4 regions of the Paenibacillus sp. B1-35 genome follow, and region 1 is predicted to be linked to each of the others. Evidence: riboswitches for the same ligand, from Rfam matches in the RefSeq annotation. Region 1 holds a riboswitch; each other region holds the start of a gene.
The links. A riboswitch is a leader RNA that binds a small molecule or an ion and turns the genes downstream of it on or off. The one in region 1 is predicted to bind cyclic di-GMP.

Region 1 (3,156 bases):
CCCAATAAATGACTGGATATCAAAATTGTCGTGCCATATTGCTTGCTCAGCATAAGCAGCAAATCCCGGATCTCCTTAATCCCTATCGGATCCAGTCCGTTAATAGGCTCATCAAACATAAGCAATTCCGGCTTCGTCGATATTGCTCTCGCGATACCGAGGCGCTGCTTCATTCCTAATGAAAAGTCCTTGACCGATTTATTTCCAACATGATGAAGCTTCACAAGCTCCAGTGCCTCATCAATGGAATGCATATTGTGATACCCCATATATGCACAATGCAGTTCCAGATTATCTCTCGCCGACAGCTTGTCATAAAATACGGGGTATTCGATAATTGTCCCCATGCGGGATAGCAGATGATAGGAATCAGGAGCTAATGTTTCTCCGAACAATTCGATTTGACCAATCGTAGGCTTAATTAGGTTCGTGATCATCTTCATGATCGTTGTTTTGCCGGCCCCGTTCGGCCCTAGAAATCCATAGATCTCTCCCTGGCGAATATTCATATTTACATTCGAGACGACCTCTTTGTCTTGGAACGTCTTCGACAGATGATGTGTACGTACTAGATACGTCATGGCAGTATCTCCTCTCACTCAGTTGCCAATTTCCCGATGTCTTCATAGTTATTGTATAAGACAGTGTTCTCTTATTCCTTACTCAATCCTTACAAAAATCTTAAGCCCTATGGGGTGATTGTTTTACCGGCTGTATACACCATATGTGAATTTGCAAATCAGTCTTTTAACTTACTACTCTAATTATTATCATATGGACATGGCGGCGATTCAAATGAATATTTATGTTCTATATCTGAATTCACTAGCATATCAATTTCTCGTAATAGAGTAAGATACGACACTCTGTCCGATGTATGATTCAACTCTAGTAGGTTAATACTTGTAGTATGTATACCAACTAGTATTTTCTTATCATTGACAAATTGTTCCTCTTAACCTATATTGAGCATGATAGTTCCCTATGCCTAGGATCTCAGTCATCTACGCTTACATTTACGAAGCACTTAATTAAATCTCATAGGGCACACTAATCGAAAGATTAGGCCGCAAAGCTTCGGAGTCTAACGGTCTTATGACCTATGACAGTCCGGCTGCAACTAACGATCGCGTTATTGCAGCCGGACTTTTTTTATTTATGTGAGGTTCCGACGGAATTAACTTTCCGTTGAGCTATATAAATAAGAATGAGGAGGCATGGACTCACTGTAGTTAAGGGAGGAATAAAATGAAAAAATGAGGTGGCGAATTGAATGAAACGTAGAGTAAAGTTAGCTGTAACATGGCTGTGCGTATTTGCCGTGTTCTTCGGGTTTATTCCTCACACACTGCAAAGTGCAGATGCAGCCGCACAAGATCCAATCTGGCCAGAACCAGGTGCTGTGAAATTAAGCAAGACAGCGAAGCCAACCGGGACGCCGGGAGAATGGCAGATTACTCTAACCGCCGAAGGGAAGAACGTTGAAGCCGGTGACACCGATGTCGTACTTGTCTTAGACAAGTCAGACAGTATGAGATCCTACAAACGGTTAGACAATGCCAAAAAGGCAGCAGAGAAATTTGTAAATACGCTGCTTTTTTCCAACGTCAAAACAAGAATTGCTCTTGTCACGTTTAGCACCAGCTCAGAGGACACATCATCCGGATTCCTTGGCCAGAATGATAAACAGCAGCTCCTGAACAATATTAAGGGTATCTCGGCTTCCGGAGGGACAAACATACAAAGCGCTCTCTACACAGCACATCGTTTATTAGCTACCAAGAGTTCAGCCAAAAATAAATTTATTGTGCTGCTCAGCGACGGTGCGCCAACGTTCAGTTCTCCTGCAAAAAAAGCTGCCTCTTATTCATGGCCCAACAATAAGTACAACTTTGTATTATCAGATTTTGACTACACCAAGACTATCGGTTCAGGCAACAGCTATCAATTATCCTCTGGCTTGTTCGGGGATCGATACACGATAGGCAACTATACGGTTAAGGACAATGGAATTCCTACGATATCTCAAGCCAAGGCATCCAAGGATGCAGGAATCAACATTTATTCGATCGGGCTTGAGGTCGGCAATGATGCTAACGCTGTATATGTATTAAAAAACAGCGCTTCAGCAAACAACTATTACCCATCTGACAGTGCGGAGCTGGAGAAGGTTTTCTCTGAACTGGCAGGGAAAATCTCTTACGCGGCTGAAAATGCTGTAGTCAAGGATCCGATGGGTGAAATGTTTAACCTTATTTTCAAGGGTAATGCGCCTGTTGAAAATCAAGACTATAAAGTATCTCAAGGGACAGTGAAATGGGATGCAGCTTCTGAAACGTTTGTATGGGACGTTGGCAACATCGTAGAAGGAAGTCCGGCAACCTTGACATATACCATCAAAATGGACTCTTCCAAAAATCCAAGCGCCGATGTCAATTACCCGACAAACGGGCGAACTACCATGGAATACACAGATGTGAATCAACAACGTACATCAAAAGAGTTTGAAGTGCCGCAAGTCAGCTTCGGCAAAGGCTCCATACTTGTGAAAGGCTACAAGGTAAATGACCAAGGCGAGCCTATTAACGCAGACGGCAAGGTTGTTGAACGTGTGGATCTTGCAGAGCAGTTGTACAGTGGATCCTTCACCGTCAACGGCAAGGACGCGCTGGACATAGGGCCGAAATACAAGGTGCCTGCTCCGAAGCTTGATAACTATGTATTGAAAAAGGGTACTGATCCTACAGAAGAAACGTTAACGATTCAGGAGCCTAATAAAACCATATGGTTCGGATATGCGCTAGCTCCACATAAGTTAACGATTAAGTACGTAGATAGAGAAACAGGTAAATCCATCGCTAACGACGACTCTTCTCTCTCCGGCACAATCGGACAGACGATTACGTTGAAGGCTCTGGACATTCCAGGTTACACACCTGAGAAGACTGAGGTTCAGTACACGTTCAAGGCCAAGGACAACGAATACACCTTCTTCTACAAGAAGATGGATCTTCCTATCAGTATCAAGTTCGTCGATAAAGATACGAGCAAGTCCATTGCTGACGACGACACTTCTCATTCAGGCAAAGTTGGCGAGGCCGTTACGTTGAAAGCTCTGGATATTCCGGGTTACACGCCTGAAAAGGCGGAAATAAC
Region 2 (3,156 bases), on a different contig from region 1:
TAAGTAAGACTGAATGAAGCTGAATATACTGCCTCCGACACGGAATATTCGACCTTTACATCTAATGGATCTCCTGTCAAAACCTTAGGTTTGCTGAGGCTAGGAGATACAACATCGGACTTTTTATCGTCGACGAAGTTCGGCGTGACGAAGTTCTGTGTGTAATATACATTTGATTTCCCCCCGAAGTACACACCAACCCCTAGATGAGAAAAGTCCCCCAAAATATTCGAACGATGTCCTTTCGAGTTCATCCAGTTCTCGTGAACGAAGATGGCACTCGACTGTCCAGCAGCAATGTTTTCCCCTGCCTTTTGGTATACGATTCCGTCCGCCTTCAGTCGATCGAACGGGGATTTGCCGTCCGGATTGTTATGATCGAAGAAGCTTCTCAGCCCCATATCGTCGCTATGCTTGCGAGCAGTTCCCGCAGCCTTTTCATTCCACTTCAATGGCTTCATGCCCTCGCGGACACGCACAGCATTAGCCAAATCGAGGATTTGTTGCTCAAAGCTTGTCTGCAATCGTTTGCTAGGCGTGCCAAAGTACCCCTTGAACGCCAGTTCAACATCCTGGGCAATAAACTGGACAGCCGTCACCGTATTCCGTTGATGGAGATCATAGAACACGGTTGCATACATGTCGCCGACCTTGTACAGGCTATATTGTCCGCTGTTGTCCATATTGTAAATCGTATTGCCTTTCCTAATTTGACTGAGGGAAGATCCGAAGGCTGCCTCTACCTCCTGCTTGGTTGAACCGAATCCAATGCTGCCATAAGAATCCTTCGCATTCGTATAGAGTGCAACGACCTTGTGGTCCTGAACACCAACTTGTAAGTAATGTTTATAATCCTGATTGTAAATATACCACTCGAAGCCATATTCACTTAGATCCTTGCGAACCGGCTGTCCGATTTTTTGGAATAGTTGAGCCTCGCTCATTCCTATGGTGATGCCTTGCAGTTGGTCTGCCCCTGCCTGCGGAGCATTGTTCGTTTTCGTGACAGCAATCTTGCTACCGACCAGCTTGTCCGCTGCATAAAGGGTCGGCTGATGGATAAGCATCCCGGCCAACAGCGCAGCGCTAGCTGTAATCGTCATGCGCCGCATTCTGCCTGCTTTAATGTGTTTATGCTGTTCTTGGTATATTGCGTTGTTGGTTTCTGTACAACGTGTCCGCATCATTACATCTCCTATTCTTTTACATTCTGTGATCAAATTAGATGGACACCAGGGACGCTTTACAATAGCACAAAAAAAGCGCCGCCCTAATGGCAGCGCAGCACTAAAAAAGACACACGTAATGTCGCAATTAGGGCAACCCGGCTGTCATCGCATCGTGAAATGCATTAGACCCGTGGCTTTGCGTCCCCTGCTTTCGCTAGGGTTTGCCATTATCCAAATGTTACACAGGTTATATGTCATCTATAGTAACATGTAAATGAACAGCTTGTATACAATTGTGCCTATAGGTACGTAAAATTCATCGAGTCCCCGTTCTATCAACCCAGTACGATATTTATGTTCGTCATGCACTTCTTCCATGAAGCTGCCCCATTTAAAAAAAAGATCATGAAAGTGATCGATCTACTACTCTCTTATTCAGGCTACCAGCAATATCTATGCACGAAAAGACCTCGCAATGGGATTGATCTGCTTGCTCCGGGAATTCATATGTAATGTACGAGTTATCGACCACAGTACTACTTCCAAATAGAAGGATTGCATCTTGTCACAGATTCAGATCAGTCCGAAGGTAGAAGGGTTCCTGCAGAGCACAAAGAAGCTGTTCATCAATGGCGAATGGGTGGATTCCGTACATAGAAATGTCTTCTCCTGCAGAACAAGTCGCTGAGATTTATAAAAACCGCTGGCAGATCGAGCTTATCTGGTTAATCAACAGGCGTGCAGTAAAATATCTATTACAATAGTCTGTGATGGACAAGGGGTCGCTCATCCGAGACGATTCGGATTAGCAAGTCATTTGGGAGTATTGTTTAACATTCCAGCAATAGGATGCGGTAAAACCAAGTTAATTGGAGATTCCAATGAACCTAGTCAAAAGAGTGGGGAATATGCAACTCTATTTGATCAATCTGACAAAATTGATGTCGTATTAAGAACCCAGGATCATATAAATCCTATTTATGTCTCCGTAGGACACCGAATCTCATTACCTACGGTATGCCAACCAGCTCTTGTAGACCGCCAGAACTTGCTATATGACGCGCACTTGTATACACCTTGCCCAGCAGCCACTTTCTATAAATAGGCATCCTTGGCTTTCTCGTGCTCGTATTGACTGATGAGTCCTTGCATGAACAAACCGGCCAGATATTTTAGCGGATGCAGCCCACCTTTTGCGCCTCCACCTCCAGCATGACTCGTCCCTGTACTGCGACAGCAGCACTTGCCAGTAGACTCGTACTCACAGCCGCTCCGACAAATCCGCCTAATGCTGCTCCCATTGCTACTCCTACTACTGCTCCAGCTACTGCTCCTATCATCGGAATAGCGCCTTGAAACAAGCGCCTCGTCACATCATTTGGCGTGCGTCCGCTCAGGCAAAAATACATCGTAGCTGCAAAGCTGTATATGTCAGACGTGACTCCCTGCCGTGATTTTTCGGAGTAAAATTCAAGCGGCGAATATTCCGTGCTCGTAAAAATTCGATGTCCCGTCTTCTCATAGTATACGGCAGAACCGAAATCGAGCAGCTTCGGCTGGCCATCCTCTCCAATGATAATGTTCGCCGGCTTGATATCACGATGAATGATGCCACGCCCGTGAACATATTCAAGTGCAGATGCGAGCGGCAGTATCGTGTCACGCAGAAAATCGGCCACGGAAACAAGCCTTCCTTCTTCAATGAAGCGTTCAAGCGAAATACCCTTGCAATACTCCATTATCATATAATGCGTTCCGTTTTCCTGGAAATGATCCACAAGGCTAACGATATTCGGATGGCTCAATTTCTGAAGTATCTGTGTTTCCGTCAGGAAAGCTTCCTGCAGCCCATCATATTGCCGTTGAACGGAGGGCCCGCGGCACAGGACGGTTCGCTTGTCGAGGTCGCGAAGAGCTACCTGCCTCGGGTAGAACTCTTTCACGATGACCGCTGTTTCATCTTCTAGTTTCTGTCCCGCATATACAA
Region 3 (3,156 bases), on a different contig from region 1:
TGCCTTTGTTAATTTGTCGCGCTTGGCAGGATCCGTAGTAGGGGCATCATTGGAAGCCATCCAAGCAATGACGCCGCCCAGACCATTTTCAAGCACATATTTCGTTTTCTCTTGAATAGATCTTTCATTGTCATACGTGTAGAATACGCCGGTAGTCCCATCATACAGATATGGAGCTTTGGCAGCATCATCCCAATATTCCTTGAGATTCGGGTAAGTGGCCTTCAGCTTGTCGAGGTTGCGATAAGACCAAATCCCTGTTCGGCGGCCGCCGTCCCCAATAGCGAGCGCTGCTTCGCCAACCGCGCCGCGGGATGGAGTCTGATCCGCATCCTTCGCGGATAGTGCCGCATCCCCGAATAAACCCGGATGATTCGGATCGGATCCTTGCGACACTTTATCCCAGCCGCGAGTATAGTAGGCTGCCCCGATCACAATCTTATTCGGCTCAGCACCTTGCTGAATCAAATAATTCACGCTCTCGTCGATGGACAGGTTGTTGCCCGTGAGCGGGTCGTTCGGGTTCGTATACAAGCCGGTATGGTGGCCGCTTACTTCATCCCATGCGCCGCGCATGTCATAAGTCATAATGTTGGCAAAGTCTACAATGTTGAACAGTCTTGGCACATCAATGCCGATATCAATCTTGCTCTTCGGCGCTGGAAGCGCAACAGACAGTTCATATGCTTTACCAAGCTCGGCTCCTTGCTTATTCAATGCGTTTTTGATATCTTGCAGGAGCAAAATATAATTGTTTTTGTCCTCCGGCATGGCGTATTTCGTGCCTTCATCGTTCTTATTATCGACCAAATCGGGCTGTCGAACTTCAGCCGGGAACTCCCAATCGACATCCACGAAGTCCATGTTTGTGTACTTGATGAATTTCATGACATTTTGGATCAGATTCGCCCGTTTTGAAGCATCGGCTGCTACGGCAGCGAAGTCGCCTGATTTCGACCATCCGCCAAGAGAGATGCCGATCTTCAGATTCGGGTTTTCAGCGCGCAATTGCTGCAGGGCGATAAGGATGCCTGCATTGGCCGCTTGCCATTGAACGCCATCCTGGCCGACAGGCGCTTCTACAGCCGCATCCTTGTCCGTAAATACAAGGTTGCCTTGGGCATCAAAATCGAGAAACGCATAGTTCAAATGGGTTAATTGATCGGCCGGAATATCCTTGGGATAAAAGTTTCCTTGTCCTCCCCAAATTGACCAATCGCCATAGTACATGACATTCCGGATTTCCTTTGTTGCATTTTTGACCACAGGTTCCTGTGCTGCGGAAACAGTCGTTCCTGCGTAAGCCGGCGCCAACGAAGATACGAACATCATGATGGTCATTACCGTTATTGCGAACAATCTTCGGGCACTCCGCTTTCTCCCAGTCTTCATCCGTTATTCACTTCCTATCAATAGATTTTATTAATAGGCAGCTAGGGGGGGGCATCTCGCCATGAATCATACAAAAACAACGCATACGACGAATAGAGATGGGGTTCTATTAATCGGCATCTGGCTGGCATAGAATTTCTTCCTTAGCCCCTTTAGTTTTGCGTCACTAGATTTCCCTAGCTTTGCCTAGTCGTGCTTGTGCAAACATGCATACTCTTGCATAACGATACATGTTTACACCGTTAAATATACAGCAGTTTCGCGTTTCGTTAATGGGTCATGCGGCTCAAATGTGAATATATGAACATAGGACGATATTATTATTCAGTTGAAATCTATCATGTTGAAATTCGGATGGAATAAGGAGATGTATGTTAATTCCATATGGTTTGATACTGGACATCAAGCCTGTAACTGCAACGTTCCCTTGTTACTCCTTGTAATGCTTTTTTACAGATTCTTCATGTCCGGAAAGGCTTGGGCAGTAGGTCTTAGGGAGGATGGGAGATGTATTGTAGTGTGGGTGAACGAGCCAGAGTTCGCAAAATAATAACGGAATATAACTTTCCTTATAAGTCAAATTCATGCAACTAAATAGTTCCTTGGATGGATTTAAAAGGATTTATCCTTCGTTTTTGGGTAATTATACCTCGTCCATAAGTTGGAGAATCAGGAATAAAACAGTGGGCTGACGATCATTTTTCAAAAACGGAACCAGGATTGCTTTGACAGGTAATCCATTTTATTTTATAGTAAGTAACATACTAACTACTAAAGGAGTTGCCATGGAAGAACTTTTTAAAGAACTTCAGAAGTGGGGCTTTTCGCAATATGAATGTAAGGCGTATATAGGGCTGTTAAAAAATTTCCCCATAACCGGATATGAAATAAGTAAAAGGTCAGGTGTACCTCGTTCAACGATTTACGAAGTGTTAGCAAAATTAATGGATAAAGGTGCGGTTTATACAGTACCTTCTGACCCTGTAACCTATGCACCCTTACCCGCAAAAGAATTAATCCGTCGCTTGCGTAATGACTTTGATAATTCTATGGATTATCTGGAAAAGAATTTATCTGCGTTAGAAAGTGAACAGGAAGTAGATGTCATTCGACGCATCAGCAGTGATGAACGCGTTGCGGCCGAAATGATTGACATTATCGATAAAGCGGAAGAAGAAATATGGTTGTCGATTTGGGAACCGCAAGTCTCTTCTGTAAAAGGTGCTATAGATAGGCGGATAAAAGAGGATATCCACGTTTTTTCGATTCTTTTTGGAGCACCTGAGATTCGGCTTGGTGTAACGACTCATCACAATTATATGGCTCCAGAAGTAGCTGAGGAACGTATGAATGGTCGCTTAACGATTGTTGCACGGGACAATGAAGAAGTATTAATTGCAAACTTTTCGCCAAACACACCGGCATGGGCGGTAAAAACAGAAGACCCTGCACTTGTGTTAATTGCGATGGAATACATCAGACATGACATTATGTTTTCAGAATTAGTGAAAGAAGTGGGGCCAGAGAAAACAGAAGCACTTTGGAAAAACGACCCTAACCTATTTCATGTTGTTACTGGAAAACGGTTCAAATAAATTGAACCGTATTTTCTTTCTCTTTTTCATAGTAGTTAGTGTGTTAGCTTCTAATGTTTAAAAATAAGGAGGGGATGAAATGAGTCTGTCGAATGTCCAAATGAATTCGACTCAGAAAGATGAAGACAGCTTTATCCAAGGAGTAAAAGATTGTATCCCTACCTTACTA
Region 4 (3,156 bases), on a different contig from region 1:
ACGACATTGCGATGGGTAACCATAACGCCCTTAGGCCGTCCTGTCGATCCAGATGTATAAATAATATAAATAAGATCTTCCGGCTGATTGATAGATGCCAAATTATCTCCTGACTCATCAGCAAGTGTCGGGTCATCAATATAGATAAGCTCCATGTTAGCAGGCAAATCCGCCTGTGATGAACGGCTTAACAGCACATGCTTCGTGCGGCTGTCTTCCAAAACGTACTGAATGCGATCTTGAGGATGATCCGGATCAATAGGTACATAAGCTCCCCCTGCCTTGAGGATAGCCAATATCCCTATAACCATCTCCGCACTTCGTTCTGCCATAATCCCGACGGAATGCTCACGGCCAATGCCCCGACTCTGCAATCTGCGCGCTAATTGGTTCGCACGCACATTCAGCTCACGATATGTCAGGTCACGGCCATCTTCCTTTACAGCTACCCGGTCAGGATGAAGCTGCGCCTGCTCCTCGAACAGTGCCGGAACTGTAAATGTATGCGGGTAATCTACCCGAGTCTGATTCATTCCTTCGATCAACTGGTGCTTGTCCTGCTCCGTTAACATCTCCAGTTCGCCAATGCGCTTCTGAGGGTGCTTAACCATTTCCTGCAACAGTTGCAGGAAATACTCCGCCAGCTTCTCCACCGTCGATAATTGGAAATGATTTTCCTTATAGTACATGGTAAACAGCAGTGTCGAACCAACTCCATCAACAGATTGGATGCAGCAATGCAAACCGCATTCCTGTGTCCCCTCCGGAAGCATCGGTTGAGCATCTGCTCCGTACCAGCAGTATGTTGCTACATCGCTGTCTATTCCTATTTCAGAGCAAGTCAGGTTACGCCCTTCTGTGCAAGCCAACAAACTGTTATGAATGTTCATAATTCCTTGCATGGTCACGTCATCCTGGCTGACTACGGTATGATTGCCATTGCCATTACTCGATTGAACGGCATGAAGAGTTACTTGCTGTGAGTTGTAGAAACGAGACAACAGCGTTGCCCACGCTCCGCATATGACGGATTCCAACTTGACCGAATGCTCGGTCGAATGATCCTTCAGAAGACGCAACGTCTCCTCAGGCAGCTCAATAGAATGTGCGTCATAGCCTGTCAATCGTTCTACTGTCAATTCCATGAAAGCCAATCTTCGTCCTCTCCTTTATCACGATCCAACCCATTTCATAAACCAATGAGTCAACTGCTCCCATGTGATGTACTCTATTTGCTTGGCAAAATCCATATGCTGTGCGCACACAGTCATACAATAGCCTGTTTCAGGAACGACATATTGCTTTACATAATAATGATTAACTTTCCATAATTGATTACGCTGTACAGGTACGGCTGTCTCCTGCACGATTTCGAAAGTGCTTGGAAGCTGACTGAGACCTACACCAATTGCCTTCAACACACTTTCCTTAGCCGTCCATATGTAAAAAAACAATTCCTGACGCGCACGGCAGTCGTCCGTATTTGCAAGCAATTCCAGCTCACGCGGCGAGCATATCAGCCTAGCCACATCCATGCTCCATTCCCCTGCTTGCTCAATATCAATCCCGATTGGCGCTCTATCCAATGCCACTGCAATGAATGCACCGGCATGAGAGATGTTGAAAAATACCGGGTTGCCCTCTATATACGGCTTGCCGAATGAATGAGTACGAATAACAATCTCGTCGTTCGATCGGTTCAGCGCTCGAGAGAGCAGGATGCGAGCCAATATATCAGCTGCAACCACGCGGTAACGATCTTTACGCTCTCGAAGTCTGTCTAACCGTTTGTATTTTTCAGGCGTAACATACGGGATAAATCGATCCATCAACGAAGCTATGTTTTTATAGGAAGTACATTCGTCCCACTTCAGCAACACAATTTCCATCATTTACCCCAACCTTTGTGCGCAAAAAAAAGGCCATTGGGAATAGCCTTGTCACCAAATAACCGTTGTTTGGTTACCGCAACTCGAATGGCAGCCCGGCTGCCATAATCCAATAGACGTTAGGCCCGAGGCTTTGCGCCCCCAACTTTCGACTGGGTTTGCCTTTTAATCCTGATGTTGTTCTTCTTGATGTCTCCATTGATTGTTGCAAATCGATTACCAGGCAAGAATGTCATAACATTGTTTACGCACTAGTTCTTGTGACATGTATCGCGTGATTAGGTCTAAAGTACATATTACATATCAGCATGCTGGATACCTGTTCATAATTATCCAACTACAGACCCATATTTTATATCGGCTGCTTAAATGAAAAGATTAATACCTTTTCATATCAATTTTCAAATTTTCGACACGGACAATCATTTTTTGTCATTTTTTAGTTGTAATTAAGTGTTTTTTCGACTTTTTTCCGACAAAAACACCCCTAAACTGCGTTTTTTCTAACATTTCCATTCGTTTCCTCTCCTTTTTTCATTCGACAAAATTGTCGATTGAAGACCTAATGTTAAAATTACTCCTTATCATTGAATACCAGCATAAAAATCCCTCTTATCCCTAAAATAATTCCCTTATGAATGCATAAGAGCCTCGAAATGCATTCGAGGCTCTTATAAAATGCTATTATTCTATGCCGTTCAGTCTGTTTGCCATTGGCTTGATTTACTATCAGTTTCCAACAATGATTTCATTAGAGGCATTTGAGAGAGCATTAACCGTTGCATATCGTCCATCCGCTACGGACACCACAAATACTTTATAGGCAACACCAGTGCGAATTGGATTTCCGTATACATCATTATCGGACAACGAGAACATGGTCGATCCATCGCCCGACACGCTTACCAATTTATAATTATTTCCTCCCACACGATTCGCCTGATCCAGGTTGAATGAATCTGCCGATACGGAAGGAACGACCATTACTCCATAATAGGCAATTCCGTTGTCGCTGCTTGGCTTCGAGAAGTAGGCCTTGAATTCATTCGCTCCTTCTCTCGCCACAAACACATTCGTAGGGGCCTGCACGGATTGATCTACCAAGGAAAATTCACCAGAAGGCGAAGACAAAGCATTCGAGGAGCCGCTTCTATTGTCAGCTACCGTAAGCACAAAGACCCGGTAAGCAATACCTTTTTGAATGACATTCCCTTGAACATCACGCAAGCTGCTTGTCAGCGATTGTCTCACATAGCCACTTTGGCTT

Region 2: linked by a shared signal. The riboswitch ahead of ACQ5BJ_RS23205 (CAP-associated domain-containing protein) and the one ahead of ACQ5BJ_RS16120 (MucBP domain-containing protein) in region 1 are both predicted to bind cyclic di-GMP.
Region 3: linked by a shared signal. The riboswitch ahead of ACQ5BJ_RS11355 (glycosyl hydrolase family 18 protein) and the one ahead of ACQ5BJ_RS16120 (MucBP domain-containing protein) in region 1 are both predicted to bind cyclic di-GMP.
Region 4: linked by a shared signal. The riboswitch ahead of ACQ5BJ_RS12530 (4'-phosphopantetheinyl transferase family protein) and the one ahead of ACQ5BJ_RS16120 (MucBP domain-containing protein) in region 1 are both predicted to bind cyclic di-GMP.

What each region holds. Positions count from the first base shown of each region.
Region 1 is NZ_JBCHVJ010000004.1:417,465-420,620, forward strand. It holds gene ACQ5BJ_RS16115 (ABC transporter ATP-binding protein) at 1-581, opposite strand, end outside; cyclic di-GMP riboswitch class I at 1,035-1,122, shown strand; gene ACQ5BJ_RS16120 (MucBP domain-containing protein) at 1,274-3,156, shown strand, end outside.
Region 2 is NZ_JBCHVJ010000008.1:139,644-142,799, reverse strand. It holds gene ACQ5BJ_RS23205 (CAP-associated domain-containing protein) at 1-1,187, opposite strand, end outside; cyclic di-GMP riboswitch class I at 1,316-1,405, opposite strand; gene ACQ5BJ_RS23200 (hypothetical protein) at 1,732-1,857, shown strand; partial or broken gene ACQ5BJ_RS23195 (endonuclease V) at 1,930-2,190, shown strand; gene ACQ5BJ_RS23190 (serine/threonine protein kinase) at 2,342-3,156, opposite strand, start outside.
Region 3 is NZ_JBCHVJ010000002.1:808,631-811,786, forward strand. It holds gene ACQ5BJ_RS11355 (glycosyl hydrolase family 18 protein) at 1-1,392, opposite strand, end outside; cyclic di-GMP riboswitch class I at 1,505-1,589, opposite strand; gene ACQ5BJ_RS11360 (TrmB family transcriptional regulator) at 2,178-2,987, shown strand; gene ACQ5BJ_RS11365 (AzlC family ABC transporter permease) at 3,067-3,156, shown strand, end outside.
Region 4 is NZ_JBCHVJ010000003.1:152,702-155,857, reverse strand. It holds gene ACQ5BJ_RS12535 (amino acid adenylation domain-containing protein) at 1-1,145, opposite strand, end outside; gene ACQ5BJ_RS12530 (4'-phosphopantetheinyl transferase family protein) at 1,173-1,892, opposite strand; cyclic di-GMP riboswitch class I at 1,976-2,062, opposite strand; gene ACQ5BJ_RS12525 (copper amine oxidase N-terminal domain-containing protein) at 2,619-3,156, opposite strand, start outside.